3 regions of the Rhizobium sp. LjRoot258 genome follow, and region 3 is predicted to be linked to each of the others. Evidence: predicted binding sites of a transcription regulator. Region 3 holds the regulator's gene; each other region holds the start of a gene.

Region 1 (6,165 bases), 870 kb from region 3:
CGATGCGGCAGCGACGCTTCGCGGCCTGACGCGGCTCTGGAACGTGTCGCTTCCGAATGCGACCATCGAGGCGATCGCCATCCGGCTTGGTGCCGACGTGCCCATGTGCCTGGCGAGCAGACCACTGATCGCGCGCGGCATAGGCGAGCAGATCACCCCTGTCGACGACATGCCCGCCTTTGCCATGGTGCTGGCGAACCCGCTGAAAGCCATATCGACGCCCGAGGTTTTCCGGACGTTGACGAGCAAGACCAATCCGGCACTCGACATGACGCCGCGTTCCACCTGGATCGAGACGATAGGCTCGATGCGCAATGACCTTGAGCCGGTCGCTCGAGACCTGCTGCCCGAAATTGCCGAGATCTCGGCGATGCTGAAGAAGCAGGGCGCCTCCCTCATTCGCATGTCCGGTTCCGGCGCCACCTGCTTTGGCATCTTTGATACGCTTGGAGCGGCAGAGACGGCGGCCGCCGCGCTTCACAGCGAACGGCCGGACTGGTATTTCGAAGCAACGGAAACGACTGCTGGAGGACACGATGCCAGGGCTGGATGAAACGCGCCCCTTCATTCCTGTCGGCATTGCCGTGCTGACGGTCTCGGATACCCGCACGCTCGGCGACGACCGCTCCGGCGATACGCTGGCCGCCAGGATCAAGGAGGCAGGTCACCGGTTGGTAGACCGCGCAATCGTCCCTGATGACCCGCAGGCGATAGCTTCGCGGGTGAAGGCCTGGACCGAACGCGATGATATCGACGTCGTCATCACCACCGGGGGAACCGGCTTCACCGGCCGCGATGTCACGCCAGAAGCTCTGGAGCCGCTTTTCGAAAAGAGGATGGATGGCTTTTCGGAAGTGTTCCACCGCATCTCCTACGACAAGATCGGCACCTCGACGATCCAGTCGCGTGCCACGGCGGGCGTTGCCAACGCAACTTTCATCTTCGCACTGCCAGGCTCGCCCGGCGCCTGCAAGGATGCCTGGGATGGCATACTCAAATCCCAACTCGACTACCGCCACATGCCTTGCAATTTCGTGGAGATCATGCCGCGTCTCGACGAACATCTAAAGCGCGGCACAGGCAAGTAACGGACTGCTCCGGCAGAAGAACTTAACCTGCCGTTCTATGTCCCTATGCCCGGCAGAGCAGGCATTGTCTCCCAGCTATCACCGGACAGCAGGATGCAGCTTACGCCGCGAACATCCGTGATGAGCAGCGTCCACGTGCCGCTCTGCGCGGCGTAGACCTCAAGCATGGCGTTCTGGTTGACCAACCCAACTGCCGTCAGCCTTTCGGCAAAGTTCTTGTCGAGGAAATTGACGACCTCGGATCGGCCTGCGCAACTGCGCATCATCTGCGATGCAGCCGAATGCGGATGCGCGATCATCGATGTCGTCAATATGACGGCCGACAACAGGCCGCGGATCATATTGCGTTTCATGACGCACCTCCTTTTGCCGGAAACCGGCAGAAGAGGAGACTTCCGCTGACCTGTTCTGCCGTCTGCCGGCATTCATGGTCGACCGTCACGAAGCGAGGCGCTCGGGCGGCGCCATGCAGGAATTATAGCGCAAAATTGTATCGGGCGCCATCATTTGCGGGGGAGCCGAAGGAGAGCACGCGCAGCTACCGCGCCGCGCGCGCAACCCAAGAGGGAATGAGTTCGCTGGACAGCTTGCGGAGCGTCTGCCCTTTCGCGAATTCGGAGAGGCGCATTCCGCTTCGTGCTGCGGCGATGGCCTGTTTCTTGGGAAGGAGAAGCCCGAGTTCCAGCGGCGACGACGCCCGGCGGATGCGCTGCAGAAAAGGACGCCGATATCCGCGCGAAGCGGTGAACCGTGCAGGCAGCTTATTCAGCGCCATGTACTCGGCAATCTCGTCGATCCAGCCGGTCTGCGGCCGCGCACCGGGCTCGACGAAAAGCAGCCACTCTCCTCGTGCCGAGCGCACTATATCCTTGATATCCCATTGCGAATGAAAACGGCAGCCGGCAGCATCGGCCACCCTCGACGTCCCGTCCCGCGAGTCATGGTCAAGCACCACAACGTCACTGACAAGCCCCTCCACTGCGCCTGCAACCAACACCGATAACGTCTGCGCCAGCTCAGGCTCCTGATCCTGGCATTCCAGTACAACAGTCAACATTGCCTATTCATAGAGCGCCGCACAAAATTTTGCCAGCGGCACTTTCCTCATTTTGTTCTTGCATTGTTCTCTTTTTGCCGATAGGAATTTAATCATCAAAACGGATGGAAGCAAAGCTTCCGCCAGCGGAGAATCCAATGAACGAGCAGTCCCTTGCAGGGCAGGCCGCATTTGCGCCTGCCAATACGGCAGATATTGCCGATGCGATGATCGTGTCTGCCGGTCTGCGGATCGATGTCGACCGTCGCCGCGGGCGTGCGGCCGGGCTCAATCCGAGTGGTCGCTTCGAGCCTCTGCGCCGTGAGACTTTCGACGATGGCTGGCAGAACCTTGAGGATCTTCCGCCGTTCAAGACCGAAGTGCAGATCGAAAAGCCGCGGACGGCCATCACGCGCAACGAATCGCCAGACATTCCCTTCGACCGCTCGATCAATCCTTATCGCGGCTGCGAGCATGGCTGCATCTACTGCTTCGCGCGGCCGACGCATGCCTATATGGGCCTTTCCGCCGGTCTAGACTTCGAAGCCAAGCTCTTTGCCAAGCCGGATGCAGCGAAGCTTCTGGAGCGAGAATTGGCGAAGCCCGGTTACAAGCCGCGCGTCATCGCGATCGGGACCAACACCGATCCCTACCAGCCGATCGAGAAGGAATGGCGCATCATGCGGCAGATTCTCGAGGTGCTTGAGAAGGCCAACCATCCGGTTTCGGTTGTTACGAAGTCGGCAATGATCCTGCGCGATCTCGATATTCTCTCGGCGATGGCCGAGAGGAACCTTGTTCGTGTTTCGCTGTCGGTGACGACGCTCGAGCGCAAGCTCGCGCGGACCATGGAGCCGCGAGCCTCGACGCCGACGCGTCGGCTGGAGGCTATCCGCGTACTCTCCGATGCGGGTGTCCAGACATCGGTGATGGCAGCGCCCATGATTCCGGCGCTTAACGATCACGAACTGGAGCGCATTCTCGACTCAGCCCATGCCGCGGGCGCGAAGGAAGCGGGTTACGTCATCCTGCGCCTGCCATTCGAAGTATCGCCGCTGTTTCGCGACTGGCTGTTGCAAAACTACCCCGACCGCTACCGGCACGTCATGTCGCTTGTCCGTTCGATGCGCGGCGGCAAGGATTATGACGCGGAGTTCGGCAAGCGGATGAAGGGAGCTGGCCCCTATGCCTGGCAGATTGCGCGTCGTTTCGAGATGGCCACGAAACGGCTTGGCATGACCCGGCGCAGCATGCCGCTGCGCGACGACCTCTTCGTTCCGCCTGATGGCAGCGGCGTGCAGCTATCGCTGCTTTGATATTCCAGCTTTGCGGATGGTCGCCCTGCCCGTCCGCGCCCAAGTCCCCGGCCCGCCGCCCTGATCCGGGGACTTGCAGGAAATCGGGTTGGCGTGCGAGGTTCAGCCGCATGAAACCTCGCACGTCACCCGATTCTCCTATGCTTTTCGAAGATGTCCCCCTGGTGCCGGATTTTCGGCTGGAGCTGAAGGCGCGCAAGGCCGGTCATTGGCCGGTCGCGGGCGCTGATGAGGCCGGACGCGGCCCGCTGGCCGGCCCGGTGGTGGCGGCAGCCGTCATTCTCGATCCAAAACGCATTCCTGATGGCTTGAACGATTCGAAGCAGCTTTCGGCACAGAAGCGCGAGGAGCTTTTCGTTCAGATTCTTGCGACGGCGACCGTATCGATCGCCTCCTCGAGCTCGACGCGCATCGACGAGACGGATATCCGCAAGGCCAGCCTAGACGCCATGCGCCGCGCCATCTGCGGCTTGTCGATACCTGCAAGCTATGTGCTGACCGATGGACTCGACGTTCCACCCGGTCTCGCCTGTCCCGGCCAAGCGGTCGTCAAGGGTGACGCGCGCTCTGTTTCCATCGCTGCCGCCTCCATTGTCGCCAAGGTGACGCGCGACCGAATGATGGCGCGTGCGGACGCCGTCTTCCCCGCCTATGGCTTTGCCGCACATGTGGGTTATGGCACAGCGCAGCATCGCGCCGGCATTGAGCGGCATGGCCCGTGCCCGCTTCACCGCATGAGTTTCAGGCCGTTGAAGAAGGACGGAACCGAGGTCGGCGCGACGCAGGAGATGCTGCAGGAGTAGCGTCTTGCCGTGTAGCCCGCCTATGAGAATGGGGCTTTGCACGCCGACTTTGTCGTAACCACGACAGATCGCATGCGAAGCGGCCATCAGACCGCTTCGCATGCGTGAACCAGAGTTCAAGCGCGCAGTCGCGGAGTACGCCTACTGCTGTGTCGCGGGCTGCTGTGTAGGTGCCGATTTCTGGAGCTTTTCCTGAACTCTCTTGACCAGCGCCGGATCGTTCTGCGCGGCTGTTAGAATTGAATTATATTCCTCTACCGATATCCCTGGAGAGCCTTCCACGGCCTGAACCATTTGCTTACTGCCCTCGCTCTGCAGTTGTTGCTTTGCCCCAGCATCCTGCGTTGCTTCGAGCTTGGCTGCGTATTCCTGCCTGATCTTGTCGACCTGCAGGTAGGCGACCGCAAAGGCCTCGATCTTCTGATCGCTGACGGCTGCGGCCTCGCCTTTGCTTTCTGGCTGCACTTGGATCGGTTGCTTCTCCGGAGCTGCCTCCTGTGCGGACGCAGGCGTGCTGAAAGGCACCAAGCCGAAGGCTGCAGCAGTCAACAACGCAGCTGCAATGTAACGAGTGGTCATATATTCATTCCTCCGTGATGATACGGCGTGAACGGCAGCGCGCTGCCTTGGCCGTGGGTTAGGGTTGAGGAATGATCCGGCGACAATGTGATTGTGCGACGTTTTTGGTGCGGCAATAGCGGGGCGATCCGCCGACCATTGAATGGCGCCTTTATGGCAGGCGGCTGCCTTTCAGCTAATCAGGCGGCCATGTGCCCGGCCAGGATTTGATTCCGGTTCGCGCGGATGTCGTCAATGTCCTCGCATCAAAGCATGTGATGGCCCTGCTCGATATGCCCGCAATATTTTTCCGATCGCCGCGTCGCCTCCTCGTCCATGAAGGCGAGAAGCGCATTCAAACGCTTGACAGCGAGATCGGACATGGCGACGCGCTGATCGTTTGACAGATCGATCCGCCATGCGTCTCATCCGTCTGCATAGGCTGCCTTCACCTTGACGGCCGTGCCGCCAATAGCAAAAAAGCCCCGTCGGTTGAACGGGGCTTTTCAGATGAACACGAACCGAGCGCTCAGTTCAAACGCGTCTTCACTTCGCCGACCGCCCCCTTGAAGAGATCGGCCTGCACCTTCGTGTCGGCCTTCTTCGCCAGAACGTTTTCGGCAGCGGCGATCGCCAGATCGACAGCAGCGGAACGAACCGCCTTCATCGCATCGGCTTCCGCCTGCTTGATCTTCTGCTCGGAAACCGCGGTGCGGTTTGCGACGAATTCTTCCGTCTTCTTCTTGGCTTCCACCGTCAGCATTTCGGCTTCACGCTCAGCAGCGGCGACAATGTGTGCAGCTTCTGCTTCAGCTTCCTTGCGTTTGCGCTGATACTCGGCCAGCAGATGCTGGGCCTCTTCGCGCAGGCGCTTGGCTTCCGACAGCTCGTTGCGGATCTGGTCGGCACGGTCGTCGAGCGACTTAGCCATCATGCCCGGAACCTTGAGGTAGACGACCAGCGCCAGGAACAGCACAAGACCGACGAATGCGAAGAATGTTGCGTCCAATGCAAATTCCATCGATCAAGCCCCCTTCTTGATGTCAGCAACCGCAGCAGCAACTTCTGCCGTTGCTGTGGTGCCGATCAGCTGTTCTACAACAGCCGTTGCGGTTTCTTCGGCGATGGAACCGACGTCAGCGAATGCCTTCGCCTTGATCTCGGCGATGCGACCTTCCGCAGCCTTCAGCTTCTCAGCCAGGCTTGCTTCGACGGCCTTGCGGTCGGCCTCCGCCTTCAGTTTGGCGGCATCGCGAGCGGCAGTGCCGATCGAGTTTGACTTGGCGCGAGCAGCGGCCAATTCGGCTTCGTAAGCAGCAACGTCTGCGTCGGCTTCCGCCTTCAGGCGGCCTGCCTCATCGAGG
Region 2 (6,165 bases), 1.3 Mb from region 3:
GGCGAACTGGTTGCGCTCGACATTTGCCTTCAGCATGTCGAGAACGGCCTTTCGGTCGAGATACTTCCCTTCCTGACCGCGGCCGATCGTGCCGGCCATTGAGCGTGCCGCCCCTGCCAATTCGCCAACGGAGGAGGCAACCTCGTTGGCGATCGCCTTCGCCTCCAGATTAGCCTGATCCATGGTGAGCGTCTGGACGCGGTTGCGCGTCTCACCGATGAGGAAGAAGTTCGAAACGAGGAGGACGAGGGCGATGGCAATGCCGGTGATGAGGATAAGCTTGGCTGCAAGCGACTTCATGCGAAAGATGAACATGGATCCCTCGGGGAGCAAGGATGTGCCGAACGGGGCATTCATCGGCACAGGGGACGAAGGCGTCGCCCCCTCATGGAGCAGCCGTTACAGAGGCCGGCCCCTGAAAGAGGTCCGGTGATGGCTGGAACATCGCCGGAAATCTCTTAAATTTGAATGAAATCCAAAGAAAATCGGAGGTATCCGCACCAAGCTGCGCAAGCATGCCGCCGTGAGAATTGCTTTATAGCTTGTTTGCGACTTCGGCGCTGGACGGTATCGATGGCTGTGCACCTTGCTTGAGGCAGGCAAGCGAACCCGCTACCGCTGCTCGGCGTAGCGATGCCTCGAAATCGAGCCCCTCGTCGAGGCTCGCGGCGAAGTAGCCACAGAAGGTGTCGCCGGCGCCGACCGTATCGACCGGCTCGATCTTCAGCCCCTTGGCGCGCGAGATGACGCCATCGCGGATTGCGATGACGCCGTCTGCGCCGAGCGTCACGATCAGGGTTTGCCCGGTTTCGGCATTCAGACGTTTCAGCGCGGCCTCGCGATCGGCGGACCCCATGGTTTCCTGGCCGGCAAGGCGCTCGAACTCTGTTTCATTCGCAATCACGATGTCGGCAAGACGGCCGAGGCGTGCAGCGTCGTCGATCAGCGGCGCAAGGTTGAGCACCGTCGTGATCCCCTTCGCCCGGGCGCCAGCCAACGCGCGCTCCACGGCTGGAACCGGCACCTCGAGCTGCAGCATCAGAATATCGCCTTTGTTCATCGCTGCTATCGCTGCGTCGGCGTCGGTTGGTGTCATCGTGCCGTTCGCACCGGGCACCACCGCAATCATGTTCTCGCCGTCGCCGCCGACGAGGATCAGCGCGGTTCCGGTCGGCTCGTCGGCCTGCTTGACGGTTTCAAGCCCCGTGCCGGCCTCCTTCAGCAATGCGAGCGCCGCCTCTGCAAAGCCGTCCCGACCGACGGCCCCGGCCATGTGAACGGTGCGCCCGGCGCGTCGCGCGGCAAGCGCTTGGTTGGCGCCCTTGCCGCCCGCCGCCGTCGAGAACCCATTGCCGGCGACCGTTTCGCCGGGTTTAGGCAAGCGCGCAGTGGTGGCGATGAGGTCCATATTGATGGAGCCGAAAACTGTGATCATGGGTGTCCCGTCCGATGCTTTCTTGGGCGCGACACTGCCCGAAGGCTCTACTCGTCGTCAACCACCCTGAGCTTGAGAAGCCCACTGCGGCTGTCGACGGATTTCGGCGCGGGGTCATTGTCTCGCGCCGTGGTCTTGCTGTTGTCACCGCCCTCGAACTCCAGAGCCTCGATCTTCACTCCACGCTTGTTCAGCTTGTCGGCGGACGTGACGATCATGTCGACGTCCTTCTGTGCCATCGCGAAATGCCCCTGCAGCTTGCGGACGCGCTCGTCGAGGCGACCGAGATCGTCCATCAGGTTTGCGACTTCACCCTGGATGACGTGTGCCTGGGCCCGCATCCGCTGATCCTTCAGGACGGCCTGAATGACCTGGATGGAGAGCATCAGCAGCGAAGGTGACACGATGACGATGCGCGATCGGTGCGCCTTCTGCACGACTGCTTCGAAATTCTCGTGGATCTCGGCGAAGATCGATTCAGACGGCACGAACATGAAGGCCGTGTCCTGCGTCTCCCCCTGGATCAGGTATTTCTCGGAGATATCGCGGATATGCGTTTCCATGTCGCGACGGAACTGCTGCGAGGCGACCTTGGCTCCATCCGGTCCGCCCGCGTCTCGAATCGCGTTCCAGGCTTCAAGCGGGAATTTCGCATCGATCACCAGGGACGGCGCGGCGTTGGGCATCCGGATGGTGCAGTCGGGACGCGAGCCGTTGGACAGCGTTTGCTGGAATCCATAGGCGCCCATCGGCAGGCCATCGGCGACAATCGTCTCCATCCGCGATTGGCCGAAAGCGCCGCGTGTCTGCTTATTGGAGAGGATCGCTTGCAGGCCGACGACGTCCTTCGCCAGCGTTTGTATGTTGTTCTGGGCGGCATCGATGACGGCGAGACGCTCCTGCAGCCGTTGCAGGTTCTCGTGCGTCGACTTGGTCTGTTCGGTGATCGTCGTGCTGACGCGCTGCGACATTCCGTCCAGGCGCTGGTTGATCGCCTGGTTCAGCTCGGACTGCCTCGAGCCGAACACTTCGGCCATCGTCGACATGCGCCCGTGCATTTCCGCCTGGATCTTCAAAAGCTCGGCCATACGGGCATCCGTCTCGGCGGCGCGGAAACTCGCCACCTCTGCCTGCTCTCTTCGCACCTGCCCGCTGCGGGCGACAACGACGATCAAAAGCAGGGTCAGCGCGGCAATTGCGCCTCCAGCGAGCGCCAGCATGGCGGGGCTTGTCTGCGACAGGGCGAGGAGAAACGACTCAGAGCTGGTGTTCATGCTGGCAACAATAGCAAACTCAACCGAGATATCTAGATCAAAACGTGAACAGACCACAGGTGTGCCGACAGGCGAGATGACCGGAGAGAACAATCGACGGCTGACCGAATCGTGCGCGCATTTAACCATTGCTCAACCATATTGCGCAAAAGCTCTGCTCAAATTTCCTTTCAGCATCAATCGCAAAGCAGAGACATCATGACCAGCCAGCAGACGGACAGCGCGCTCAAGCAACGCCTTGATTTCATCGAGTTGGATGATGGTGCCCGCACGGCGCTGCGCGAGATGCGCCCGGCAATTTCGGAGCTGCTCGGCGGCGCCCTCGACAAGTTCTACGCGAAGCTGGCCAAGACATCCGAGGTTGCGAGCTTCTTTGCCGACAAGGCACATATGGGACAGGCCAAGAAGCGTCAGGAAGAGCATTGGGCCAACCTGGCGGGCGGTAACTTCGACGAAAGCTACGTGAAGGGTGTGGTCGCGGTTGGCAAGACACACGCCCGCATCGGCCTCGAGCCGCGCTGGTACATCGGCGGCTATGCCTTGCTGATGAGCGAACTCGTGAAGGGCCTGATGGCCAAGCAGTGGCCCTCGATGTTTGCCAAGAAGCAGGGCAAGGTGCTGGCCGAGAAGCTTGCCGCCGTTATCAAGGCCGCGATGTTGGATATGGATTACTCGATCTCGGTTTACCTCGAAGCGCTTGAAGAGAGGCGCCGCAAGCTGGAGGAAGAGGGGGCGAAAGCCGAACAGGATCAGGCAATTGCGCTCGACCATCTTCGCCGCGGCCTGGAGGCCCTCTCGAACGGCGACCTCGAGGCGACCCTACCTCCTGACCTCCCTGGCAACTTCAGGGGGATGGCCGACGATTATAACCGCGCGGTCGCGGCTCTTCGTACGTCCTTCGCCTCCGTGCGGGCAACCTCGGGTGAAATCCTGAGGGGCACGGACGTGATCGCCAAGGCCTCAGATGACCTTGCCTTGCGCACGGCCCAGCAAGCCGCCGGCGTCGAGGAAAGCTCGGCGGCGCTGCAGCAGCTGTCGGTCAGCGTCGGTCAGACAGCCGCAAACGCCGAAAAGGCGTCCGGCGCTGTTCGCGAGACGCAACAGAAGGCCAAGAATTCGGGCGAGCTCGTCACCAGCGCCGTTTCGGCGATGGCCGGCATCGAAAAATCGTCGACCGAGATCGCGAAGATCATCGGTGTGATCGATGAGATTGCGTTCCAAACCAATCTGCTGGCGCTGAATGCCGGCGTTGAAGCTGCGCGTGCGGGCGATGCTGGCAAGGGTTTTGCCGTCGTGGCGCAGGAGGTCCGCCAGCTCGCACAGCGCACGGCAGACGCGGCCAAGGAGATCAAGAATCTGATCTCGGAAAGCTCGGCACAGGTGAACGAAGGGGTGGACATCGTCAGCAGCACCGGAGAAGCACTAAACGACATGATCAACCGCATCGATATCATCAACCGTTTCGTTGCCGATATCGCCGCCGCCGCACGCGATCAGGCAACCGGGGTTAACGAGGTCAGCGTCGCCATCCGCAACATGGACACGATCACGCAGCAGAACTCAGGAATGGTCGAGAACACCTCTTCCGAGACCCGGCGCCTGCGCGGCGAAGTCGACAATCTAATCGCGCTGCTGCAGCGCTTCCGTACCGGCGTCGAGCATCGTTCGATGGCCGTTCCGCGCCGCGCCGCCTGATAGGAATGCGGCGAAATTCCGGGCTGGGGCGTAAAAAAGCGCTCCACCTGCCTGCCGGATAATTCCATCCTGGAAAAAGATGCGTTATGGGAACGGCATGACCATCAAGCCACTCATCATTCTTCCCGATCCGCTGCTTCGTCAGGTTTCCAAGCCGATCGAGCGCGTCGATGCCGATTTTCAGCGCCTTGCCGACGACATGCTTGAAACCATGTACGATGCGCCGGGTATCGGCCTTGCTGCCATCCAGATCGGCGTGCCGCGCCGCATGCTGGTCATCGATATCTCCCGCGAAGGCGAAGAGAAGCAACCGCTGGTTTTCGTCAACCCAGAGGTCGTCGCGTCTTCCGACGAACGTTCGGTGTATGAGGAGGGATGCCTCTCCATTCCCGACTATTACGCTGAAGTCGAGCGGCCTGCGACCGTGAAGGTCAAGTACCTCGACCGCGACGGCAAAGAGCAGACGGTGGAGGCCGACGGCCTGCTCGCCACCTGCCTGCAGCACGAGATCGACCACTTGAACGGCGTGCTTTTCATCGACCACATTTCCCGTCTGAAGCGCGACATGGTCGTCAAGAAGTTTACCAAGGCGGCGAAGTCGACGAAGGCTCTCTAGCCCGGACGTCCGTTGGTGCAGCGCTGCTTGCGAGGCGCGCCGATGCGACGAAGGCGGAAAAATGCACGGCGCCCCCCCGCGGGCCAGCAATGTCGCGGGCAGGTGCCTGAAGGGGCTTGATCTCAAGCTCGTAAACCCGTTTGAAGACGGCTGACCGGAAACATGGCGAGATAGAAATGTCGCTTCGCATCATCTTCATGGGCACGCCCGAATTTTCTGTCCCGACCCTGCGACAGCTGGTCGACGCCGGGCACACGATCCTTGCCGTCTACACCCAACCGCCAAGGCCGGGCGGACGGCGCGGGCTGGACCTGCAGAAGTCGCCCGTGCATCAGGCGGCCGAACTGCTCGGCATTCCGGTCTTTACCCCGGTGAATTTCAAGGATCCGGAAGAGCGCGAGCGCTTCAGGGCCTATGATGCAGACGTCGCTGTGGTCGTTGCCTATGGCCTGCTGCTGCCGGAGGCGATCCTGACCGGCACGCGCTACGGATGCTACAATGGTCATGCCTCGCTACTGCCGCGTTGGCGGGGAGCCGCCCCGATCCAGCGGGCAATCATGGCCGGCGACGAAAAGACCGGCATGATGGTGATGAAGATGGACAAAGGCCTGGATACCGGGCCAGTGGCTCTGACCAGCGAAGTCGAGATCGGTGCCAACATGACGGCCGGAGAGGTGCACGACAAGCTGATGCATCTCGGTGCCAAGGCGATGGCGGAGGCGATGGTCAAGCTCGAGATGGGCGATCTCCCCCTGACGCCGCAGCCGTCGGACGGCGTGCTCTACGCCGCCAAGATCGACAAGGGTGAGACGCGGATCGACTTCTCCAAGGATTCCGCGGAAGTCCATAACCACATTCGCAGTCTGGCGCCGTTTCCCGGCGCATGGTTCGAAGTTGCAATCGGCGGCAAGCCTGAGCGGGTGAAGGTGCTGGCCTCGGAGCTTGCGCAAGGCAGCGGCAGGGCCGGTGAACTGCTGACAGGCGATCTGGTCGTTGCCTGCGAAACCGGCGCCGTTCGCCTGACCAAATTGCAAAAGGCCGGTGGCAAGCCGTTGCTGGCTGCCGACTTCCTGCGTGGAACGCCACTTGCATCAGGTACGAGGCTCCCTTGATGCACCGCTACCGCATGATCGTCGAATATGACG
Region 3 (6,165 bases):
AGGCAATGCCGGCGGCGATGCAGGCGAACGGGTTTGCACCCGATGAGCCAGCGAGGCGGACCGTCGAGGTCGATGCATTCTGCTCGTGGTCGGCGTGCAGGATGAAGATGCGGTCCATGGCGCGCGACAGCACCGGATTGACGACATATTCTTCGCACGGAACAGCAAAGCACATGCGCAGGAAGTTCGAGGCGTAGTCGAGATCGTTCTTCGGGTAAACGAAGGGCTGGCCGACGTGATACTTGTAGGCCATGGCCGCAAGCGTCGGCATCTTGGCGATCATGCGCAGGCTTGCGACCATGCGCTGATGCGGATCCGTGATGTCGGTGGAGTCGTGGTAGAAGGCCGACAATGCACCGACGCAGCCGCACATGACAGCCATCGGATGCGCGTCGCGGCGGAAGCCCGTGAAGAACCGGCTCATCTGCTCATGCACCATCGTGTGATGCGTGACGCGATAGTCGAAATCCTTCTTCTGGGCCGCGGTCGGCAGTTCGCCGTAGAGAAGCAGGTAGCAGACCTCGAGGAAGTCGCCATGCTCGGCAAGTTGCTCGATCGGATAACCGCGATGTAGCAATACGCCGGCATCACCATCGATGTAGGTGATCTTCGATTCACAGGATGCGGTCGAGGTGAAACCAGGATCGTACGTGAAGGAAGCCGTGTGCTTGTACAGGGCGCCGATATCAATGACGTCAGGGCCGATCGTGCCGCTCTTGACGGCGAGATCGACTGATTTATCACCGATTTTCAGTGTTGCGCTTTGTTCCGTCATGCTGATCCTCCAAACTGGCGGTTGGCGCCATAAAAGCGCCATAGGGTTAAGCGTCGTCGACGATAGCTATATGATCGCGCGCCCAATGCCAAGTTCCCGTGATGCCATTTTGTGCATCGCAGTATCAACTTTTGGGCACTGCTGCGATGAGCCCTGCGCATAGCAGAAGCTGATGATTATCCTTGGCTTTTCTGGCTTCCGATTTTCCTTCAGATTTCAATCGATTATTGTTGCCTCGAGCCTGAAGAGCTTGCTTTGTGGTTGCAAGGGGGCTGTTTTTCGGCGCAGATGCATGCCGGGGTTGAAGCCATTTGTGAGACAGGCCGCCCCCGGCGCGGATGCGCTTGCTCGCGTGGCAGAGCGTTCTTTGTCCGGGCTCAATCTGGTCAAAAGCCTCCGCGCGCCTTCCGCACGCAATCACCCGTCTCCTGGCCAACGTGGGTTACGACCGCGACGCTCAGCTGCTCTTCGTGGTTTCGACGCGCGGTGGCGACGGAGATGGATCATGGGCGGTTCTTCGTATTTTCTCCGGTCTTCCTCGGGGCCGGCGCCGCCCTCTGGTTTGAGCTCGCAAGTGACCGGCCAACGATCCGCCTTGGGGCATGGTTTGTTGCGTTGGCGCTGATTTTCGATCAATGGCGAAGGGCGCTGGCGGCGGAGCTAGACCAGCTACCGAGTACTGAAGCGTATCGCCCCTGACCGGCGGCGGGGACAGCGAAGGCCAAGCTCCAGGACTCTCGGATGAGGAATTGCGTCATGCCCGCAATGCGTTGCGGCAGCCTCTGCGACGGGCGTTGAAAACCGCGTCGTTTGCCTGAAAGGCGCCTGGCGCACCGCCCCGCACGATAGCGGCTACGTTCTGACAATCGTCGAAAACCTCGCTTACGTCGGCGCTGCGTGCGATACCGCCGATATCGTCGTGACGCCCGTTCGCCTGCGTGCGACCGAATGCCGGTCGGGCGCACTGCTGTTCACCGGAGAAATCCTGCGCGGCTCTGGCGCCGCCGAGGGGATAGACGACCTGGGCTCACCCGTCGTTACGGCCGCCTATACCACGCTTGACCGCCCCTGGATGCCGCATCGGGCGTACAACTGGCGAAGCGGCACGTTTGACGGTGAGCCGCCTGCCTCTAATGATAACGACGAATGAGGCCGACGAGCTTGCCCTGAACCTTGACGCGGTCGGGTCCAAAAATACGCGTTTCATAAGCCGGGTTCGCGGCCTCAAGCGCAATGGAGGCGCCCTTCCGGCGGAAGCGCTTGAGGGTCGCTTCTTCGTCATCGACGAGTGCGACAACGATGTCGCCGGGATTTGCGGTGCTGCCATTGCGAATGATCACCGTGTCGCCATCGAAAATGCCCGCTTCGATCATCGAGTCGCCCTTGACCTCAAGCGCATAGTGCTCGCCTGGGCCAAGCATGTCGGCCGGAACCGTGATGTCGTGAGTATTGTTCTGGATTGCCGAAATCGGCACACCGGCGGCGATCCGTCCCATAACCGGTACAGAGGCGGAGCTGCCGTTGTCGGCATGTGCTACCGGTTTCGGTGGCGCAACCGGTTGCGGTTTGCCGAGACTGCCTTCGATGACGCTCGGCGAAAAGCCGCGGCGGGGTTGCAAGCTCGGGTTATATGCCTCTGGAAGCTTGATGACCTCCAGGGCGCGGGCCCGATTCGGCAGTCGGCGAATGAAGCCACGTTCTTCGAGCGCTGTAATCAGCCGATGAATGCCTGACTTCGACGCGAGGTCCAAGGCATCTTTCATTTCATCGAAAGAAGGGGGGACACCGGACTCCTTCATTCGCTCGTGAATGAAGAGAAGAAGCTCCTGTTGTTTGCGCGTCAGCATCGAAGTTGAACCCCAGAGTCGTGAAACAAAGCCAGAACAGACACTATATGTTCCATATGTGTTCCGCAAGTGCCTAAATTTTCGTAAAACTTGCCCGCAACTTGTTCAGTTTTCTCAGCTCATTTGACTGAAAGCGCCGAAGGGGGTTGCATTGTCCTGCTACCCGGCGCACATCTTCGCAAATTCCGGAGAGTTGCTATGAGCGAAGCGCATCCGCTGGACCACATCGTGCTGCCGGTCTCCAATATTGGGCTCGCGCGCGAACGTCTCGGAAAACTAGGATTCACCGTCGCGCCCGATGCCCGGCATCCGTTTGGAACCGAGAACGCCTGCATATTCTTCTCCGACGAAACTTACCTAGAGCCCCTGGGGGTCGCCAGCGCGGAACTGCACGAGGCGTCGGCAAAGAAAGGGAATGTCTTCACCGCGCGTGATCGCGCCTTTCGGTTTCGATGCGGGGATGATGGATTCTCTGCCGTGGTCTTCGCGACCGCAGATGCCGATCGCGACCACGCTCGGTTCCTTTCCGAAAGGATCAATGGCGGCGAGATGCTGCAGTTCGAGCGACCGATGAAGATGCCCGATGGATCGGAGGCCACAGCCGCGTTCAAGCTCGCTTTCGCGGTGGATCTGCGGGCTCCGGACTTCTTCTTTTTCACGTGCCAACGGGTCAATCCGCTGCCGGCCGATCGAAAAGCGCTGCATGTGCACGCAAACGGCGTCCATGGGATCGCAGAGATCGCTCTGGTCTCGCCAGATCCCAAGGCGTTCGGATCATTCGTACGCGCAGCGGCGCACAGCCCGGTCATTGTCAACGACGCCTTCGGCGTGAGCGTCGTCACTCCGAATGCCAGGATCAGCATTCTATCCCCCGATGGATTGTATGCCTATTTCGACCTTCCTGCAGCGTCGACCGATCGCGGCCTGAGAGGCATTGCCATCGTCTTCAAGGTCGACGATCTTGCCGTGACAGAAGCGCATTTGGCTGCTAACGGGATGACCTACACGCGCAAAAACAATCGAATTCTGGTGAAGGCGGCTGCCGGGCAGGGCGCGCTCTTCGCCTTTGAGGAGAAACGATGAGCCAGACAAAGTCCGAAGTCGTGGTTGGCGAAGGCGCCGGCCGCGTCACCTTTTCCAATGCCGGTAAGCTGTCGCTGATTGCTGGGCCCTGCCAGATGGAGAGCCGCGACCATGCCTTCATGGTCGCCGGCGTGCTAAAGGAACTCTGCGACAAGCTTGGCCTCGGCCTCGTCTACAAGTCCTCCTTCGACAAGGCGAACCGCACCTCGCTGTCGGCCCAGCGTGGGATCGGCCTTGAAACGGCGCTGGAGGTCTTTGCTGACCTCAAGAAGGAATATGGCTTTCCGGTTCTAACCGACATCCACACCGAGGAGCAGTGCGCCGAGGTAGCGACCGTCGTCGACATCCTGCAGATCCCGGCCTTCCTCAGCCGCCAGACCGACCTGCTGGTTGCAGCCGCCAAGACCGGCCGCACCATCAACGTCAAGAAGGGCCAGTTCCTTGCTCCTTGGGACATGAAGAACGTCCTCAACAAGCTGAACTCGACCGGCAACCCCAATATCCTGCTTTGCGAGCGTGGCGCCTCCTTCGGCTACAACACGCTGGTTTCGGACATGCGTTCGCTGCCGATCATGGCGGCGATGGGCGCTCCCGTGATCTTTGACGCCACGCATTCGGTGCAGCAGCCGGGCGGGCAGGGTGGCTCAAGCGGCGGCCAGCGCGAATTCGTGGAGACGCTGGCACGGGCAGCCGTTGCCGTTGGTGTCGCCGGCGTCTTCATCGAAACGCACGAAGACCCTGACAATGCGCCGTCCGACGGGCCGAACATGGTTCACCTGAAGGATATGCCGCGGCTACTCGAAAAGCTGTTGGCCTTCGATGGGATCGCCAAGGCTGCCTGAACCTGCACAAGGTGCCGGCCGTCAACCGGCAAGCGCCATCCGTTTGTCGGAGGGATACCCCTTGGTCACGGAGTTGCTCGTATCGTCGAGACGGAAACGAGACAGCAGGTGATTGAGGTGCACCGCCTCGTCGCCGAGCTCTCGGCAGGCGGCGCTGGTTTGCTCGACCATCGCCGCGTTCTGCTGCGTGACGCTGTCCATGGTGTTGACGGCGGCGTTGACTTCCAGGAGCGCGGTGGTTTGTTCGGAGGAAGAACGCACGATCCCCTCGATCAGCGCAGTGACTTTCAGAACCTGCTGATCGATATTGCTGAGCGCTTCGCCTGTGCGGTTGACGAGGCCAACGCCTGCTGAAACCTGGCTGGAGGACGTCTCGATCAACTGTTTGATTTCTTTCGCCAGATTGGCAGAGCGACCGGCAAGGTCGCGCACTTCCTGCGCAACGACGGCAAAGCCTTTTCCGGCCTCACCCGCACGGGCGGCCTCCACACCGGCATTGAGCGCGAGGAGGTTGGTCTGGAAGGCGATTTCGTCGATGACGTTGATGATCTGGCCGATCTGAGCGGATGATGTCTCGATCTTCTCCATCGCGGCCACCGCCTCGTGCACGACGGTTGCCGAGTAGCTGGCGCTTTCCTTGGTCGCCGTCATCATCGCGTTCGCTTCATTGGCCCGTTCCGATGAGTTCTTGACGGTGACGGTGATCTGGTCGAGCGCGGAGGCTGCCTGCTCCAGTGAGGCGGCCTGATGTTCCGTTCGCCGGGCCAGATCGTCCGTGCTCGAGGCGATTTCGCTCGAGCCGGTCCTTACGGTATTCGTGACGGCCGAGATTTCCTTCATTGCGCCGGAAAGCGTGCGGATGCTCGAGTTGAACTCCTGGCGCAGCTTTTCGTAGGCAGCTTCGAAGGGTTCGCTGAGCTGGACAGTGAGGTCGCCGCCGGAAAGGCGCTCCAGACCGCGGCTCAGGCTTGCAATGACGCGCTCGCGGGCGGCGTCCTCTTCTGCCTTGGTCGCGGCAATGACCGCATCACGCTGTGTCTGCACCTGGCGTTCGGCATCTTGGCGCTCGCGGATATTGTTTCGCTCTTCAGCAGATTGACGGAAGACGGTAACGGCGCGAGCCATCTCGCCGATCTCGTCGGCGCGGCGGCTGAAGGGCACTTCCTTCGAATAATCGCCACCGGCAAGGATCGCCATATAGTCGCGCATCGCCGAGAGCGGCACGATAGCGCGTCGGCGGAAGGCATAGAGGCCGCCGAGCAACAGGCAAAACGAGACAGCGGCTGCCGCAAGCGTGATCGTGGAGAGGATGCGGGTCTGTTCGGCGGCATCCTTTTCGGCAGCAGCAAGGAAGGCGTTCGCCATATCCACGAGCTTGTTGACGGCCTCTTCATGAATATGGAAATTCGTTGAAAGCTTCTCGAAGGCCGCCGGGATGACGGCATTGTCGTCCTTGAGAATGGCCGGGGCGAGTTCTTCCGCCATCACCTTCCAGAAGACGTCGCCTTTGACGAGGACGTCGTTCAGGAGTTTTTCCTTGAGATCGGCGCTGAGCGCGGTTTCCGACCAGTATTTGCGGCGATCCTCATAGGCGGGCTTCAGGACAGTCTGGATGCGC

What was found. Region 3 encodes LexA, which represses DNA repair genes until DNA is damaged. Its sites were predicted from a motif close to TGTTCNNNNTGTGTTCNG; they were not measured.
Region 1: a site for LexA is predicted at 2,199-2,216, ahead of ACSQ9D_RS02485 (PA0069 family radical SAM protein). Genes of this name have one in related genera too.
Region 2: a site for LexA is predicted at 2,743-2,760, ahead of ACSQ9D_RS00300 (DNA recombination protein RmuC). Genes of this name have one in related genera too.

What each region holds. Positions count from the first base shown of each region.
Region 1 covers NZ_CAXUST020000001.1:496,288-502,452, reverse strand. The annotation lists gene ACSQ9D_RS02505 (4-(cytidine 5'-diphospho)-2-C-methyl-D-erythritol kinase) at 1-553, shown strand, start outside; gene moaB (molybdenum cofactor biosynthesis protein B) at 537-1,088, shown strand; gene ACSQ9D_RS02495 (hypothetical protein) at 1,124-1,441, opposite strand; gene ACSQ9D_RS02490 (glycosyl transferase) at 1,627-2,145, opposite strand; gene ACSQ9D_RS02485 (PA0069 family radical SAM protein) at 2,283-3,440, shown strand; gene ACSQ9D_RS02480 (ribonuclease HII) at 3,551-4,243, shown strand; gene ACSQ9D_RS02475 (DUF4168 domain-containing protein) at 4,385-4,822, opposite strand; gene ACSQ9D_RS02470 (F0F1 ATP synthase subunit B) at 5,331-5,822, opposite strand; gene ACSQ9D_RS02465 (F0F1 ATP synthase subunit B) at 5,826-6,165, opposite strand, start outside.
Region 2 covers NZ_CAXUST020000001.1:58,511-64,675, forward strand. The annotation lists gene ACSQ9D_RS00290 (methyl-accepting chemotaxis protein) at 1-315, opposite strand, end outside; gene ACSQ9D_RS00295 (ribokinase) at 536-1,435, opposite strand; gene ACSQ9D_RS00300 (DNA recombination protein RmuC) at 1,483-2,709, opposite strand; gene ACSQ9D_RS00305 (methyl-accepting chemotaxis protein) at 2,908-4,404, shown strand; gene def (peptide deformylase) at 4,502-5,020, shown strand; gene fmt (methionyl-tRNA formyltransferase) at 5,197-6,132, shown strand; gene truA (tRNA pseudouridine(38-40) synthase TruA) at 6,132-6,165, shown strand, end outside.
Region 3 covers NZ_CAXUST020000001.1:1,368,257-1,374,421, forward strand. The annotation lists gene gltA (citrate synthase) at 1-775, opposite strand, end outside; gene lexA (transcriptional repressor LexA) at 1,906-2,622, opposite strand; gene ACSQ9D_RS06905 (VOC family protein) at 2,821-3,705, shown strand; gene kdsA (3-deoxy-8-phosphooctulonate synthase) at 3,702-4,547, shown strand; gene ACSQ9D_RS06915 (methyl-accepting chemotaxis protein) at 4,569-6,165, opposite strand, start outside.